Regions from separate parts of the Kluyvera sp. STS39-E genome, predicted to be linked through region 1. Evidence: predicted binding sites of a transcription regulator. Region 1 holds the regulator's gene; each other region holds the start of a gene.
What was found. Region 1 encodes CRP, which controls carbon source genes, mostly activating them, when cyclic AMP is high. Its sites were predicted from a motif close to ATGTGANNNNNNTCACAT; they were not measured.

Region 1 (4,440 bases):
GGTCTGAACTCCACGAGACCGTCAACATCATGCCCCGTAACCAATTTCGCGGTTAACTATACTTGTTATCAGGAGGCGCTCGCTTCCTGATAGTCCGTTCAGGGAGTTATTCGCATGTCTGCCAAACATCCAGTTATTGCCGTCACCGGCTCCAGCGGAGCGGGCACCACCACCACCAGCCTCGCGTTTCGTAAAATATTCGGCCAGCTCAATCTACGGGCTGCGGAAGTTGAAGGGGATAGCTTTCACCGTTATACCCGTCCGGAAATGGATATGGCGATTCGTAAAGCTCGCGACCTCGGTCGCCATATCAGCTATTTCGGCCCGGATGCTAATGACTTCGGCCTGCTAGAACAGACCTTTCGCGACTACGGCGTAAACGGTAAAGGACAATCGCGTAAATATCTTCACACTTACGATGAAGCGGTGCCGTGGAATCAGGTGCCGGGAACCTTTACGCCCTGGCAACCGCTGCCGGAACCTACCGATGTGCTGTTTTATGAAGGGCTGCACGGCGGCGTGGTCACACCGCAGCATGATGTCGCGCGTCATGTCGATCTGCTGGTTGGCGTGGTCCCTATCGTTAACCTCGAGTGGATCCAGAAGATGATCCGCGATACCGGCGAGCGTGGACACTCACGCGAAGCGGTAATGGATTCTGTTGTGCGCTCAATGGAAGACTACATCAACTTCATTACGCCGCAGTTCTCCCGCACCCATATCAACTTCCAGCGCGTTCCTACGGTCGACACCTCAAACCCGTTCGCCGCGAAAAGCATTCCATCCCTTGATGAAAGTTTCGTGGTGATTCATTTCCGGAATCTAGAAGGGATCGATTACCCCTGGCTGCTGGCTATGCTGCAGGGCTCGTTCATTTCACATATGAACACGCTGGTGGTTCCTGGCGGGAAGATGGGGCTGGCGATGGAGCTCATTATGACGCCGCTGGTGCAGCGTCTGATGGAAGGTCGCAACTAAACCTTAAGCCTGATAACGCTTCGCTTATCAGGCCTACAGGATATTGCGGAACGTGTAGGTCGGGTAAGGCGCAGCCGCCACCCAACAGTAGCGCGGCGTACGCCCTTGTTAAGGCTTTACCCTTCAATCACTTCGTAAGAGTGGGTAATGTTCACCGCTTTTTCCAGCATCAGCGCCACGGAGCAGTATTTTTCAGCAGAGAGATCGACCGCGCGGGATACCGCGGCGTCTTTGAGCTCTTTGCCGGTCACAATGAAGTGCAGGTTGATATGAGTAAACAGGCGCGGTGCTTCTTCACGGCGTTCGGAGGTCAGCTTCACTTCACAGTCGGTCACGTTATAGCGACCCTTTTGCAAAATCGACACGACATCAATTGCGCTACAGCCACCCGCGGCCATCAGCACGACTTCCATTGGGCTTGGCGCTTTATCACCGGAGTTGCCATCCATCAAAATCTGGTGGCCTGAAGCGGACTCACCGAGGAAGGTTAACCCTTCAACCCATTTCACACGTGCTTGCATATTTTTTAACTCCAAGGTTGCAAATTTCTTCTCAGATTACGCGTACATAACAATTCTCGCAATGGAAGGCGATCGTCGTCATGCTGAAGCGAGACACCAGGAGACACGCGGCTAAAGCTATGCTAAAACAGTCAGGATGCTACGGTAATACATAAACGTACTGCAAGTATGCAGAGGACATCACATTACAGGCTGCGGCACGACTCGACAGCCGACTTCCCAGGTAACGGGAAGGATACTATTGCAACCAGTGGCTGCAATGTTTTTGCCGCTGGGAAGAGCTTATAACAGAGGATAACCGCGCATGGTGCTTGGCAAACCGCAAACAGACCCGACTCTCGAATGGTTCTTGTCTCATTGCCATATTCATAAGTACCCATCGAAGAGCACGCTGATTCACCAAGGTGAAAAGGCAGAGACGCTGTATTACATCGTAAAAGGCTCAGTGGCAGTACTCATCAAGGACGAAGAAGGCAAAGAGATGATCCTCTCTTACCTCAACCAGGGCGATTTTATCGGCGAGTTAGGCCTGTTTGAAGAAGGCCAAGAACGCAGCGCATGGGTACGTGCAAAAACCGCTTGTGAAGTTGCTGAAATCTCTTATAAAAAATTCCGTCAGCTGATTCAGGTTAACCCAGACATCCTGATGCGCCTTTCTTCGCAAATGGCTCGTCGTCTGCAGATCACCTCTGAAAAAGTTGGCAACTTGGCCTTCCTGGACGTGACCGGACGTATCGCCCAGACCCTGCTGAATCTGGCTAAACAGCCGGACGCAATGACCCACCCAGACGGTATGCAGATTAAAATCACCCGTCAGGAAATCGGTCAGATTGTAGGTTGTTCCCGCGAAACCGTGGGCCGCATCCTGAAAATGCTGGAAGATCAAAACCTGATCTCCGCACACGGCAAAACCATTGTCGTTTACGGTACCCGCTGATCCCGCATAAACGGCATATTGTCTGAACAGTATGCCGTTTTTATCTATCCCTTATGTGGCGCAGGCTGATTTACCATCCGGAAGTCAACTATGCACTGCGGCAAACGCTGGTGTTATGTTTGCCGGTCGCCATTGGCCTTCTCTTCGGGCATCTTCAGCAAGGTCTCTTGTTCTCTCTGGTTCCAGCCTGCTGCAATATCGCCGGTCTCGACACGCCGCATAAACGCTTTTTTAAGCGTCTGACCATCGGCGGTTGCCTGTTTGCTGGATGTAGCCTTGCCGTACAGTTGCTGTTGGCACGTGACATCCCGCTGCCTTTAATACTGACCTGTCTTGCACTGCTCCTCGGCGTCACGGCGGAGATTAGCGCACTGCACGGGCGACTATTGCCGGCATCGCTCATTGCCTCAATCTTTACCCTAAGCCTCGCGGGCAATATGCCAATCTGGCAACCGCTGCTGCTCTACGCGCTGGGCACGCTATGGTATGGCTTATTCAACTGGTGGTGGTTTTGGATGTGGCGGGAACAGCCGCTGCGCGAATCGTTAAGCCTGCTTTATCGCCAGCTTGCCGACTACTGTGAAGCCAAATATAGCCTGCTGACCCAGCATACCGATCCGAATACCGCCCTGCCCCCGCTGTTGAACCGTCAGCAGAAAGTGGTGGATTTAATTTCCCAATGTTACCAGCAGCTACACATGCTGGCAGCCAATCAGCATAACGACTACAAGCGCCTGCTGCGCGCCTTCCAGGTTGGCTTGGATTTGCAAGAACATATCTCCGTCAGCCTGCACCAGCCAGAAGAGGTGCAAAAACTGGTTGAACGTAGCCATGCTGAAGCGGTGATCCGCTGGAACGCACAAACCGTCGCCGCCCGCCTGCGTGTTCTGGCGGACGATATTCTCTACCATCGCTATCCCAGCCGCTTCACGATGGAAAAACAGATAGGCGCACTGGATAAGATTGCCCACCAGCACCCGGATAACCCGGTAGGACAATTCTGCGCTTGGCACTTCAGCCGCATTGCTAAAGTACTGCGCGGGCAACGTCCCCTCTATCCGCGTAACCTGATGGCGGATAAAGAGCGTCGACTGCCGCTGTTCCCGGCGCTGAAAAGCTATCTGTCGCTGAAATCACCGGCGCTGCGCAACGCCGCTCGTCTGAGCGTGATGCTCAGCATCGCCAGTCTGATGGGAGTAGCGCTACATTTACCCAAGCCATATTGGATCTTGATGACGGTCCTGCTAGTCACGCAAAACGGCTACGGCGCGACGCGGGTACGTATTTTCCACCGTGCGGCAGGCACGCTCGCCGGCCTTGTTATCGCCGCCATCGCTCTGCACTTCCATACACCGCAGGGATTGGCGCTTTCCGGCATGTTAATCATTACCCTCGGTAGTTATCTGATTATTCGCCGTAACTACGGCTGGGCGACCGTGGGATTCACCGTTACCGCGGTATATACGCTGCAAATACTGACGCTCAACGGGGAACAATTTATCGTGGCCCGCTTTATCGATACCATCATCGGCTGCCTGATTGCCTTCGGCGGGATGCTATGGTTGTGGCCACAGTGGCAAAGCGGCCAGCTCAGGCAAAACGCTCAGGCGGCACTGGAGGCCGATCAGGAAGCGATTCGTCTGATCCTAAGCCCCGACCCGCAGGCGCCAAAGCTTGCTTACTTACGCATGCGCGTAAATCAGGCGCACAACACGCTATTCAACACGCTCAATCAGGCAATGCAGGAGCCGGGGTTTAACTCGCGCTATCTGGAAGACATGAAGCTGTGGGTGACCCACAGTCAGTTTATCGTCGAACATATCAACGCCATGACCACGCTGGCACGTGAACACGAAATGCTAACGCCCAATCTGGCGCAACAGTATCTGGAGTCATGTGAAATTGGGCTTCAGCGCTGTCAGCAGCGTCTGGAGTATGATGAGGCGGGGAGCAGCGGCGAGACTAACATTATGGAGTCGCCGGACGCGCTGTCCCACGGGCCGT
Region 2 (4,440 bases), on a different contig from region 1:
CTGCAGGTTATTTCAAACCAAACCAAAGCGATTATTTCCTTCGCGCTGTGCGGCTTTGCTAACCTGTCTTCTATTGCAATTCTGATAGGTGGCCTTGGCAGCATGGCACCAAAACGCCGTCCGGAAATTGCGCAGTTGGGCCTGAAAGCGGTGGCAGCCGGGACGCTCTCTAACCTGATGAGCGCCACGATTGCGGGTGTATTCCTTGCCCTATAAGTAAAGCGCTGGAGGGATAAGCCTCGTTATTCCTCCGGCCTGTAGCGCTAGGCTGACGGCTTCAATGTCCTGAGGCCCGGCGCTCCGCCACGTTTTCGCTTCCCCGTAAACACCATGATTGTGAAAAGCATTCAACCGTACCGGTACATCTCCTAGACTGACAATAAATTCACTCAACGCTACGGCGTGCTGCAGAAAATCCGTTTGCCCAGGGATCACCAGCAGCCGCAGTTCGCTTAGCATTCCCCGCTCGGCCAGCCATTTAATGCTTTGTTTGATACGTGCGTTGCCTTTCCCGGTCAGCGCAAGGTGTTTGTCGTTATCCCAAGACTTTAAATCCACCATCACTCCATCGCATACCGGACGTAGCTTCTCCCAGCCGGTAATCGGTAATTCACCGTTGCTATCAACCAGACAGGTCAAATGTGCGAGCTGTGGTGTCTCTTTTATGCGTTGGAAGAGCGTGCAGATAGACGGCAACTGGGTGGTGGCCTCACCGCCGCTGACGGTAATACCTTCGATAAATGGCGATACTTTGCTTATCTGTTGGATAAGCTGCTCTACGCTCATGCGCTGCGCCATCGGCGTGGCCTGCTGCGGACACAGATGCAGGCAGGTATCACATTGTTGGCAGTTATCCGTTTGCCACAGCACTTTACCCTCACTCAGGCTCAGTGCTTGATGTGGACAATGAGGGACGCACTCCCCGCAGTCGTTGCAGCGCCCCATCGTCCATGGGTTATGACAGTTCTTACAGCGCAAATTGCAGCCCTGTAAAAACAGGGCCAGGCGGCTGCCCGGCCCATCAACGCAGGAAAATGGGATGATTTTACTGACTAAAGCGCATCTGCTGTTCATGGCTCACGACGCGAGGTTGACGTTCGAGGATGCGCGTATTGCGCGCGGCTTCTTCACCCAGCCAGGTGGTATTGGTACGGGAACCTTCGGTGCGGTATTTCTCTAAATCGGACAGGCGCACCATATAGCCGGTGACGCGAACCAGATCGTTACCGCTGATGTTAGCGCTGAACTCGCGCATGCCGACCTTGAATGCACCGAGGCACAGTTGCATCACCGCCTGCGGGTTTCGTTTCACCGTTTCATCAAGCGTCAGGATGTCGCTGATCCCTGCCGTGTAGTGCGCATGATGCGGCGCTACTGTTAGCAAATGCGTTATCGGGTCCGGCTCGTCGCCATAAGGCAAGCGCGCGCCCGGCGTGGTGCCGGTATCTGAACTGATCCCCGACTGCGCATGTAGCAACGCACGCTGTTGCCAACCGTACTGCACCGGCGTACGGGCGACGAAATCGGCCAGTGCGGCGCTGATGCGGTAGGCAAGCTGATTGGCTGCTTCATCTTTGCCGTAGCGCGCATCGATGCCCTCACGCTCGCACAGAGCGTTAACGGCTTCGGCCAGCGAGTAAATGCCGAACATGGGCACAAATCGGTCGGGGTCTATCAGCCCTTCACTCACAAGGAAGCTATTCTCAAAGAAGTGCGACTGTTCATAAAGGAAGCGGCAGCGTGCATCGATAATTTCGGTTTGCAGCTGGCAGTAGTGCGGCAGCTGGCGGGTGAAAAAGTCATCAATAGACTGACTGCGTAAGGCGACCTGCTGCAAATTCATGCGCACCAGCGTACTGCCGCCGCCCGCCACGGGCAGCGAGTTGTAGCAGCTGACGATGCCATACTGACCTTTTGTGAAAATTTTATCATTCAACGGCCCATTCGCAATATGCGGTTTGCTGCACTCGCAAATATTTTGTGCCACCTGGAGCAGTAAATCGTCAGGTGTTATTTCCGGATCATAGATGAAGGTCAGGTTTGGTGCGACCTGCTTAAGCTCTGCTTCAGCGCGTAGAATTGCACGGGTGATTGGCGTGTCGTGTGGGCCAATGTTGACGTGGGTAAAGGCGTCTGGCAGCGTGCGGTCAAGATAGCGCCAGAAACGTTTTATTCGAATGTCGACTTCATTTTGTGTTAGAATTCTAACATATGGTGACAAGAGCGCATCAAGATGGCCGAGGTAAACCGGCATTGCGGTGACGGAAGGTACGTGGTGATACAGGATGGTCAGCAGTGAAAGCGCATCATCCAGATCCTGTGCGCCTTCCAGTTCCAGCCACTCTGAACCGTGTGCGAGGAAACGAGCGTAATCCGGCAGGACGTAGCGTGGTTTATAAGGCGCATGTCCTTCAAACATATCGCAGATGACGCCATTGGTGAGCGCCGCCTGAGCCTCTTCAGATATTGTTGGATACGGCAGGGCGTTTTCGGCTTCTAAAGCCAGAAAATGGCGTTTCTGTTCCGGGGTTAATACGGAGCTTGTCACAATTTGCTGGCAGTGTTGCAGCAGCGGTGAATCAATCGATGTTGGCATGTTCGGTTCCTCAGGCGAGCGATGCGAGAAGTGTATGAAAAGCGATGCGACGATCCTTTGATCCGAGCGGTTGAATTGGCGCTTTAAATAGCGCTTTTACTGCCAAAATTTGAACTTCGTCGCGTTGTTGTAATGCAAATTTGTACGAAGTTTTCACTAAGTGTGATGGAAGTCGAAGTGTGAACGCGGGGCGGTGTTACAATAATCACAGACCCGCAAGGTAACGATTTAAACGGCAACGTGCCGTCGGAGATTAAAATGACTGATTTAAAGGCAAGCAGCCTGCGTGCGCTGCAGTTGATGGACTTAACGACCCTGAATGAAGACGACACCGATGCGAAAGTTATCGCGCTGTGTCATCAGGCGAAAACGCCGGTAGGTAACACTGCGGCTGTCTGCATTTATCCGCGTTTCATTCCGATTGCCCGTAAAACGCTCAACGAGCAGGGTACGCCGAACATCCGCATCGCGACCGTGACTAACTTCCCGCACGGCAACGACGATATCGACATTGCGCTGGCGGAAACCCGCGCAGCTATCGCTTACGGCGCTGACGAAGTTGACGTGGTGTTCCCATACCGCGCGCTGATCGCCGGGAACGAGCAGGTTGGTTTCGATTTGGTGAAAGCCTGTAAAGAAGCCTGTGCGGCAGCTAACGTGCTGCTGAAAGTGATCATCGAAACCGGCGAGCTGAAAGAAGAGCGCCTAATTCGTAAAGCATCGGAAATCGCTATCAAAGCCGGTGCTGATTTCATCAAAACCTCAACCGGTAAAGTGCCGGTCAACGCCACCCCAGAAAGCGCGCGCATCATGATGGAAGTGATCCGCGATATGGGCGTGGAAAAAACCGTTGGCTTCAAACCAGCGGGCGGCGTACGTAGCGCGGAAGATGCACAGCTGTTCCTGTCTATCGCTGACGAACTGTTTGGCGCTGACTGGGCGGACTCCCGTCACTACCGCTTTGGTGCCTCCTCTCTGCTGGCTAGCTTGCTGAAAGCGCTGGGCCACGGCGACGGTAAGAGCGCTAGCAGCTACTAAGCTGCCTGAATTGCCGGATGGCGGCTGCCGCCTTATCTGGCCTACAAAATGGTAGGCCTGATAAGCGAAGCGCCATCAGGCAATATTTCCCGATTACAAAGGAGGGTACCTTGTTTCTCGCTCAAGAAATTATTCGTAAAAAACGTGATGGCCTAGCGCTGAGTGATGAAGAAATTCGTTTCTTTATCAACGGTATTCGTGACAACACCATCTCTGAAGGGCAGATTGCGGCCCTAGCGATGACCATTTTCTTCCATGATATGAGCATGCCAGAGCGTGTCTCGCTGACCATGGCGATGCGCGATTCAGGGACCGTCCTTGACTGGAAAAGCCTTAATCTGAACGGTCCGATTGTTGATAAACACTCGACCGGCGGCGTGGGTGACGTGACCTCATTGATGCTCGGGCCGATGGTTGCTGCGTGCGGCGGCTATATTCCGATGATCTCTGGACGCGGTCTGGGTCACACCGGTGGCACGCTCGACAAACTGGAAGCGATACCGGGCTTTGACATCTTCCCTGACGACAACCGTTTCCGCGAAATTATTAAAGACGTGGGTGTAGCGATTATTGGGCAAACCAGCTCGCTAGCACCGGCGGACAAACGTTTTTATGCCACCCGTGATATCACCGCGACGGTGGATTCCATCCCGCTGATTACCGCATCTATTCTGGCCAAAAAGCTGGCAGAAGGTCTCGATGCGCTGGTGATGGATGTGAAAGTAGGTAGCGGCGCCTTTATGCCGACATATGAACTCTCTGCGGCGTTGGCGGAAGCCATCGTTGGCGTCTCCAACGGTGCGGGC
Region 3 (4,440 bases), on a different contig from region 1:
CGTCATAGCAATCTCTTTTGTCGTACGGAAAGCGCGCAATGATACGGGTTTTGCGTGACAGGTGCTATCTCCGGCGAAAATAAAAGGCGGGGCTATGCTTAAGGGAACAACCTCCCGTTAAGGCATTGAAAACATGAAAGCGTTTGATCTTCATCGGATGGCATTTGATAAAGTCCCGCCCGAATTTTTAGGTGAGGTGGCGCTGCGAACTCTATTTACTTTCCTACTGGTCTTTCTGTTCCTCAAAATGACTGGCCGACGCGGTGTTCGGCAGATGTCGCTTTTTGAAGTGCTGATTATCCTCACGCTGGGTTCGGCGGCAGGGGACGTGGCGTTTTATGACGATGTGCCGCTGGTGCCCGTATTGGTGGTTTTTGTCTGCCTTGCACTGCTGTATCGGCTGGTGATGTGGCTGATGGCAAAAAGTGAAAAATTGCAGGATTTACTGGAAGGGAAAGCCATCGTCATTGTGGAAGAGGGGCAGCTGGCTTGGGAAAATTTGCGCAAAGCCAATATGACGGAGCTGGAATTTTTCATGGAGCTACGCCTCAATAGCATTGAGCAACTCGGACAAATCCGCTTGGCTATCATGGAAACCAATGGCCAGATTAGCGTGTTCTACTATCCCGATGACGACGTAAAGCCGGGCCTGTGCATTCTGCCGCAAAGCTTTGTTCAGCGGTATCAGGTCGCACCAGAGCCTGCCGAGTATGCCTGTACAAAATGTAGCTACGTAACGCGCCTGAAGGCGGGCGACCGTCAATTGTGCCCGCGTTGTGCAAATCCGGAATGGACGAAGGTTAGCCGGGCTAAACGGTTCGCCTGACAGCCATTTTGTCGGTTTAGCGGCGGCAGGATGGAAGAATGTATTGTGTGATGGGGGCCGCATTTTACGGGTCATCCGTTTTAGACATTGCGGCGCGTGTCACTGAATGATAAAACCGATATCCACAGTTATTACTTATGACTTTTAGCGTGGTGAGGGAAAATGGCTCAGGTTTTTAATTTCAGTTCAGGTCCAGCAATGTTACCGGCAGATGTGCTTAAACTGGCGCAGCAAGAACTTTGCGACTGGAACGGGTTAGGTACGTCGGTAATGGAAGTTAGCCACCGTGGTAAAGAATTTATCCAAGTGGCGGAAGAAGCAGAAAAAGATTTCCGTGACCTGCTCAGCATCCCTTCCAACTACAAAGTGCTGTTCTGCCATGGCGGCGGTCGTGGCCAGTTTGCCGGTGTCCCGCTGAATATCCTGGGCGATAAAACTACCGCCGACTATGTTGACGCTGGCTATTGGGCTGCAAGCGCGGTCAAAGAAGCGAAAAAATACTGCACGCCGAACGTCATTGACGCCAAGGTAACCGTAGATGGCAAGCGTGCCGTGAAGCCAATGCGCGAATGGCAGCTTTCCGATAACGCCGCCTACCTGCACTTCTGCCCGAACGAAACCATTGATGGCATCGCCATTGAAGAGACGCCAGACTTTGGTAAAGACGTCGTCGTGGCTGCAGATTTCTCCTCCACCATTCTTTCTCGTCCGATTGATGTCAGCCGCTACGGCGTTATCTACGCGGGCGCGCAGAAAAACATCGGTCCTGCTGGATTAACCATCGTTGTTGTGCGTGAAGATTTGCTGGGTAAAGCACACGTTGCCTGCCCGTCGATTCTTGACTACACCGTCTTAAACGACAATGACTCTATGTTCAATACGCCGCCGACCTTTGCCTGGTATCTTTCCGGCCTCGTGTTCAAATGGCTGAAAGAGCAGGGGGGCGTCGATGCCATGGATCGTATCAATCAGCAGAAGGCCGATCTTCTGTATAGCACCATCGATGGCAGCGATTTCTACCGTAACGATGTGGCGAGCGCCAACCGTTCTCGTATGAACGTTCCGTTCCAACTGGCAGATAGCGCGCTGGATAAACTGTTCCTCGAAGAGTCATTTGCTGCTGGTCTGCATTCGCTTAAAGGCCACCGTGTGGTTGGGGGTATGCGTGCCTCTATATACAACGCGATGCCGCTGGCCGGTGTCCAGGCGCTGACGAACTTCATGCAAGACTTCGAACGCCGCCACGGTTAATCTATTTCTATCTATTCATCCCCACGGACATTCCGTGGGGTTTTTATTTTTTGTTTTTTGAGAGTTGAGTTTCATGGAATCCCTGACGTTACAACCTATTGCGCGTGTCGACGGCACCATCAATCTGCCTGGTTCGAAAAGCGTGTCGAATCGTGCGCTGCTGCTGGCCGCGCTGGCCCGTGGCACAACGGTCCTGACCAACCTGCTGGACAGCGATGATATTCGCCACATGTTGAACGCGTTGAAGGCGCTGGGAATTCGCTACACCCTGTCTGACGATCGTACGCGTTGCGAAGTGATTGGGCATGCAGGCCCGCTGCACTCTGCCGATTCACTTGAGCTATTTCTCGGCAATGCGGGCACGGCAATGCGTCCGCTGGCAGCCGCGCTGTGCCTAGGCAGCAATAACATCGTGCTGACCGGTGAACCGCGCATGAAAGAGCGACCAATCGGTCATCTGGTCGACTCCCTGCGTCAGGGCGGCGCAGAGATTGAGTATCTGGAGCAGGAAAACTATCCGCCGCTGCGCCTGAAAGGCGGTTTCAAGGGCGGGCGCGTTGAGGTTGACGGTAGCGTATCCAGCCAGTTCCTAACTGCGTTGCTGATGGCGGCCCCGCTGGCCCCGCAGGATACCACCATTGCCATTAAGGGCGAGCTGGTATCGAAACCGTATATTGATATCACGTTGAATCTGATGAAAACCTTTGGTGTAGAGGTGGATAATCAGAACTACCAGCACTTCGTTGTGCGCGGCAACCAGCAGTATGTTTCACCGGGCCAATATTTGGTGGAAGGTGACGCCTCCTCTGCTTCTTATTTCTTGGCTGCTGGCGCCATCAAAGGCGGTACGGTCAAAGTCACCGGCATTGGCCGTCACAGCGTGCAGGGTGACATTCGTTTTGCCGATGTGCTGGAGAAAATGGGCGCGACTATTACTTGGGGCGATGACTTTATTGCCTGTACCCGCGGTGAGCTTAACGCTATCGATATGGACATGAACCATATTCCCGATGCGGCGATGACCATTGCCACTGCGGCCCTGTTTGCCAAAGGCACCACGACGCTGCGCAATATCTACAACTGGCGCGTAAAAGAAACTGACCGCCTGTTTGCGATGGCGACCGAGCTGCGCAAAGTGGGCGCGACCGTGGAAGAGGGCGAAGACTACATTCGCGTCACCCCTCCTACGACGCTGAACTTTGCCGAAATTGGGACCTACAACGATCACCGCATGGCGATGTGCTTCTCGCTGGTGGCGTTGTCTGATACGCCAGTCACCATTCTCGATCCGAAATGTACGGCGAAAACTTTCCCGGACTATTTCGAACAGCTGGCACAAATCAGCACGCTTGCCTGACCTCTGCTGTAAACGTAAAAACACGTACTTTCTGGGCTGGTATCTGACCAGCCCACTATACTTATCAATCCACCCGCTCTTCTCAAGGCTAATTCTGGAATTCGCAGACAAAGGTAACCGTCGAGCGCAGAGATGCGTATAATGCGCGGCGTTTACGTTGAAGATGCCCTTTGTTAAGGAGATAGAGATGACGGCAATTGCCCCGGTAATTACCATTGATGGCCCAAGCGGCGCGGGTAAAGGCACATTGTGCAAAGCCATGGCAGAAGCGTTGCAATGGCACTTACTGGATTCGGGCGCGATTTATCGCGTACTGGCTTTAGCTGCGCTGCATCATCATGTTGACGTGGCGTCTGAAGATGCATTGGTTCCACTGGCAACCCATTTAGATGTCCGTTTTGTCTCTACCGAAGGAACGCTGGAAGTTATTCTTGAAGGTGAAGATGTCAGCGGTGAGATTCGCACTCAGGATGTGGCTAATGCTGCATCACAGGTCGCGGCGTTCCCGCGCGTTCGCGAAGCACTGCTGCGTCGCCAGCGTGGTTTTCGCGACGCTCCAGGCCTGATTGCGGATGGCCGTGATATGGGCACCGTAGTGTTCCCCGATGCGCCAGTAAAAATCTTCCTTGATGCTTCATCGGAAGAGCGCGCCAACCGCCGCATGCTACAGTTGCAGGAAAAGGGCTTTAGTGTTAACTTTGAGCGCCTTTTGGCAGAGATAAAGGAGCGTGACGACCGCGATCGTAATCGTGCTGTTGCGCCATTGGTTCCTGCCGCCGATGCTTTAGTGTTGGATTCCACCACCTTAAGCATTGAGCAAGTAATTGAAAAAGCGTTAGACTATGCGCGCCAGAAATTGGCACTCGCATAAAACGCGACCGAATTTTTGTAGTACCCCCGCGACAATGGAATGTAAGCGGGTATGTGAAACAACCCCATCCGACATGGTGTCAGATGGACGTTAATCTAACTTTTGAAGATTAAACATGACTGAATCTTTTGCTCA
Region 4 (4,440 bases), on a different contig from region 1:
ATAAACACCACCAGCACGCCGACGGTCGTCAGCAGCGGCACATCGCTAATGCCAAGGAAACCGTAACGGAATCCACTGATCATGTAGACAATCGGGTTCAGATGCGACAGCGCCTGCCAGAACGGCGGCAACAGGGTCAGCGAATAGAACACGCCGCCAAGGTAGGTCAGCGGCGTCAACACGAAGGTCGGGATCAGGCTGATGTCATCAAAGGTCTTGGCGAAGACCGCATTCAACAGCCCCGCCAATGAGAACAACACTGCCGTCAGTACCAGTGTCAGCGCAACAAACACCCACGAATGTACCTGAAATGGCACAAAGAACAACGAGATGGCGGTAACCAGCACGCCAACACACAGCCCACGAGCCACACCGCCGCCAACAAACCCGGCGATGATCACGTGCGTCGGCACCGGTGCCACCAGCAGCTCTTCAATATTGCGCTGGAACTTAGCGCTGAAAAACGACGATGCCACGTTGGCATAGGCGTTGGTAATCACCGCCATCATGATCAGACCCGGCACGATAAACTGCATGTAGGTAAAGCCGTGCATTTCCCCGATACGGGAGCCAATCAGGTTACCGAAAATAATAAAATACAGCGTCATGGTGATGACAGGCGGCACCAGCGTCTGGATCCAGATACGCATAAACCGGTGGATCTCTTTCGCCCAGATGCTTTTCAGCGCGACCCAGTAAAGATGCGTCATGCGCGATCTCCTTTTTCATTAACCAGCGAAACAAACAGCTCTTCCAGACGGTTCGCTTTGTTACGCATACTCAGCACCTGAACGCCCTGTGCGCTCAGTTGGGAGAAGACGCTATTAATCCCCTGCTCGCGCAGCACTTCCACTTCCAACGTTGAGGTATCCACCAGACTGTACCGGTAGCCTTCCAACTGCGGCAGCGGGCTTTTCGGCGCCAAGTCGAGAATAAAGGTCTCTGACTTCAGTTTGGAAAGCAGGTTCTTCATTGAGGTGTTTTCCACCAGCTCACCGCGCTGGATGATGCCGATATTGCGGCACAGCATTTCTGCCTCTTCCAGATAGTGGGTGGTGAGGATAATGGTGGTGCCTTTATCGTTGAGATCTTTGAGGAAGCCCCACATTGAACGGCGCAGTTCAATGTCGACGCCCGCCGTCGGCTCATCGAGGATCAGCAATTTTGGCTCGTGCATCAGCGCACGGGCAATCATCAGACGGCGCTTCATCCCACCGGACAGCATCCGCGCGCGTTCGTTGCGTTTTTCCCACAAATCGAGCTGTTTGAGGTACTTTTCGCTGCGAATCATCGCTTCTTTATATTCAACGCCGTAATAACCCGCCTGATTGACCACGATTTGTTGCACGGTTTCAAACGGGTTGAAGTTAAATTCCTGCGGCACGAGCCCGAGCTGGCGTTTGGCGTTAACCACATCTTTTTGTAGGTCATAGCCAAAGACGCTCACGCGTCCTGAGGATTTATTTACCAGCGAGCTGATAATGCCGATGGTGGTCGATTTACCCGCGCCGTTTGGCCCCAAAAGCGCATAAAAATCGCCGGCTTCAACTTTTAAATCTATCCCACGCAGCGCCTGAACGCCGCCGGGGTAGGTCTTTGTCAGTTGCTCTAATTCCAGTGCAATGGTCATAGATTTTTGCTTACCTTACATTCTGATACTTGATATTAGGTTTTAATAAATCAGGAGTTGCCCTATATTAGCCCAACGCAATTTACTGGGTTACAGCCTCCATGAACGACATAGATACACTTATCAGCAACAACGCACTATGGTCAAAGATGCTGATAGAAGAGGATCCCGGATTTTTTGAGAAGCTGTCGCAAGCGCAAAAACCGCGCTTTTTATGGATTGGGTGTTCTGACAGCCGCGTTCCCGCCGAACGTTTGACCGGTCTTGAACCTGGTGAACTGTTTGTTCACCGTAATGTGGCAAACCTGGTTATCCACACCGACCTCAACTGCCTTTCCGTGGTGCAGTATGCCGTTGATGTGCTGGAAGTTGAACACATTATTATTTGCGGCCACTACGGCTGTGGCGGTGTTCAAGCAGCGATAGAAAATCCTGAACTCGGGTTAATCGATAACTGGCTGCTGCATATTCGCGATATCTGGTTCAAACATAGCTCATTGCTTGGCGAGATGCCGCCAGAACGTCGCCTTGATACGCTTTGCGAATTGAACGTGATGGAACAGGTATATAACTTGGGCCACTCCACCATCATGCAATCAGCGTGGAAGCGCGGCCAGAAGGTGATGATTCACGGTTGGGCTTACGGTATTCACGACGGCCTACTGCGCGATCTCGATGTGACCGCCACCAGCCGAGAAACCCTGGAGCAACGTTACCGCCACGGGATTTCCAACCTCAAGTTAAAACACGTCAATCATAAGTAGCAAAGGCATTGCCGGGTGGCGGCTACGCCTTACCCGGCCTACAAGCATGCGCCATCAGGCGCTCCAGCACCTTACTCGTCTAACAGAACCACTTTGCCCACGTACGGCAAATGACGATAACGCTGTGCATAGTCGATACCATAACCGACCACAAACTCGTCAGGAATGGAGAAGCCGATAAACTCAACCGGCACATCAACTTCACGGCGGGACGGTTTATCGAGCAGCGTGCAGATTGCCAGCGACTTCGGCTCACGCAGACCCAGAATTTCACGCACTTTCGACAGGGTGTTGCCCGAGTCGATAATGTCTTCAACGATCAGCACGTCTTTGCCACGAATGTCTTCGTCGAGATCCTTGAGGATTTTCACGTCGCGGGTAGTGGACATACCGCTGCCATAGCTAGATGCCGTCATAAAATCGACTTCGTGTGGAACTTGCACTTCACGGCACAGGTCAGCCATGAACATGAACGAGCCGCGCAGCAAACCCACTAACACCATTTCACTGCCGCTATCTTGATAGCGCTCGTTAATCAGACGACCTAATTCGGCGATACGCGCTTTGATCTCCGCTTCCGGGATCATCACTTCAACAGTATGTTTCATTTAACTAACCACATGATTTTAAATGTAAATCACTCAACCCGTTAACCCAGAGCTAACGGGTTGATCAGCAAGCGAGAAAGTATACCAGCAAAACGGATCGGGCGGCTAATTCGATAATAAAGCTCATTTTGTGATTTCGATCACACTTGTTAAATCCTATAATGAAATGAAAGCAATAATTAACAAACTAACGGGCACCCTTTCTATGGCTGAAACAAAACATCAACAATCACGTTTACTCGTGAGGCTAACGGCCCTCTTCGCGGCATTCTGCGGGCTGTATTTGTTAATCGGCGGCATCTGGCTGGTCGCCATCGGTGGCTCTTGGTACTACCCTATCGCCGGTCTGGTGATGCTGGGCATTACCACGATGCTGTGGCGCGCTAAACGCTCGGCGCTGTGGCTATATGCCGCACTGCTGCTGGTCACGATGATCTGGGGCGTGTGGGAAGTCGGCTTCGACTTCTGGGCGCTCACGCCGCGTAGCGACGTGCTGGTCATCTTCGGCGTGTGGCTGATTTTGCCGTTCGTCTGGCAGCGCCTAGCTGTGCCTTCCAGCGGCGCCGTTGCTGCTCTGCTGGTCGCACTGGTGATAAGCGCCGGTATCCTCACCTGGGCCGGATTCAACGACCCACAGGAGGTTAACGGCACGCTGAGCGCCGATGCGACGCCTGCTGAGCCTATTTCGCCAGTCGCCGATCAGGACTGGCCGGCGTATGGGCGTAACCAAGAAGGCCAGCGCTTCTCCCCGCTCAAGCAAATCAACGCCGATAACGTTCACAACCTGAAGGAAGCGTGGGTGTTCCGCACCGGCGACCTGAAGCAGCCGAACGATCCGGGCGAAATCACCAACGAGGTTACGCCGATCAAGATCGGCAATATGCTTTACCTGTGTACCGCCCACCAGCGCGTATTTGCGCTCGATGCGGCGACCGGTAAAGAGAAATGGCACTTTGACCCGCAACTGGGCACAGACCCTAGCTTCCAGCATGTAACCTGTCGCGGCGTGTCTTACCATGAAGCCACGGCGGAGACCGCGTCACCGGACGTGGTAGCCGATTGTCCACGCCGCATCATTCTGCCGGTGAACGATGGTCGTCTGTTTGCGCTGAACGCCGATACCGGTAAGCCGTGCGAGTCCTTTGCTAACAAAGGCATCCTCAATCTGCAAACCAATATGCCGGTCACGACGCCGGGTATGTACGAGCCAACCTCACCGCCTATCGTCACTGATAAGGTGATTGTGATTGCCGGTGCGGTTACCGACAACTTCTCAACCCGCGAGCCGTCTGGCGTGATTCGTGGTTTTGATATCAACACCGGGAAGCTGCTGTGGGCATTCGATCCCGGTGCTAAAGACCCAAATCTTATTCCGGGTGACGAGCACCATTACAGCCTGAACTCACCGAACTCGTGGGCACCTGCTGCCTATGATGCG

Region 2: a site for CRP is predicted at 2,704-2,721, ahead of deoC (deoxyribose-phosphate aldolase). Genes of this name have one in related genera too.
Region 3: a site for CRP is predicted at 872-889, ahead of serC (3-phosphoserine/phosphohydroxythreonine transaminase). Genes of this name have one in related genera too.
Region 4: a site for CRP is predicted at 3,131-3,148, ahead of hpt (hypoxanthine phosphoribosyltransferase). Genes of this name have one in related genera too.

What each region holds. Positions count from the first base shown of each region.
Region 1 is NZ_JBFQGA010000005.1:21,703-26,142, forward strand. Features, by position in the region: gene AB4K05_RS11880 (YheU family protein) at 1-56, shown strand, start outside; gene AB4K05_RS11885 (phosphoribulokinase) at 115-978, shown strand; gene AB4K05_RS11890 (OsmC family protein) at 1,095-1,499, opposite strand; gene crp (cAMP-activated global transcriptional regulator CRP) at 1,804-2,436, shown strand; gene AB4K05_RS11900 (YccS/YhfK family putative transporter) at 2,490-4,440, shown strand, end outside.
Region 2 is NZ_JBFQGA010000007.1:285,198-289,637, reverse strand. Features, by position in the region: gene AB4K05_RS17435 (NupC/NupG family nucleoside CNT transporter) at 1-216, shown strand, start outside; gene AB4K05_RS17430 (YjjW family glycine radical enzyme activase) at 211-1,074, opposite strand; gene AB4K05_RS17425 (YjjI family glycine radical enzyme) at 1,046-2,596, opposite strand; gene deoC (deoxyribose-phosphate aldolase) at 2,855-3,634, shown strand; gene deoA (thymidine phosphorylase) at 3,745-4,440, shown strand, end outside.
Region 3 is NZ_JBFQGA010000009.1:221,091-225,530, reverse strand. Features, by position in the region: gene ycaO (30S ribosomal protein S12 methylthiotransferase accessory factor YcaO) at 1-6, opposite strand, end outside; gene AB4K05_RS19980 (DUF421 domain-containing protein) at 134-826, shown strand; gene serC (3-phosphoserine/phosphohydroxythreonine transaminase) at 989-2,077, shown strand; gene aroA (3-phosphoshikimate 1-carboxyvinyltransferase) at 2,151-3,434, shown strand; gene cmk ((d)CMP kinase) at 3,622-4,305, shown strand; gene rpsA (30S ribosomal protein S1) at 4,421-4,440, shown strand, end outside.
Region 4 is NZ_JBFQGA010000007.1:88,431-92,870, forward strand. Features, by position in the region: gene AB4K05_RS16575 (ABC transporter permease) at 1-710, opposite strand, end outside; gene AB4K05_RS16580 (ABC transporter ATP-binding protein) at 707-1,630, opposite strand; gene can (carbonate dehydratase) at 1,732-2,394, shown strand; gene hpt (hypoxanthine phosphoribosyltransferase) at 2,466-3,002, opposite strand; gene AB4K05_RS16595 (glucose/quinate/shikimate family membrane-bound PQQ-dependent dehydrogenase) at 3,208-4,440, shown strand, end outside.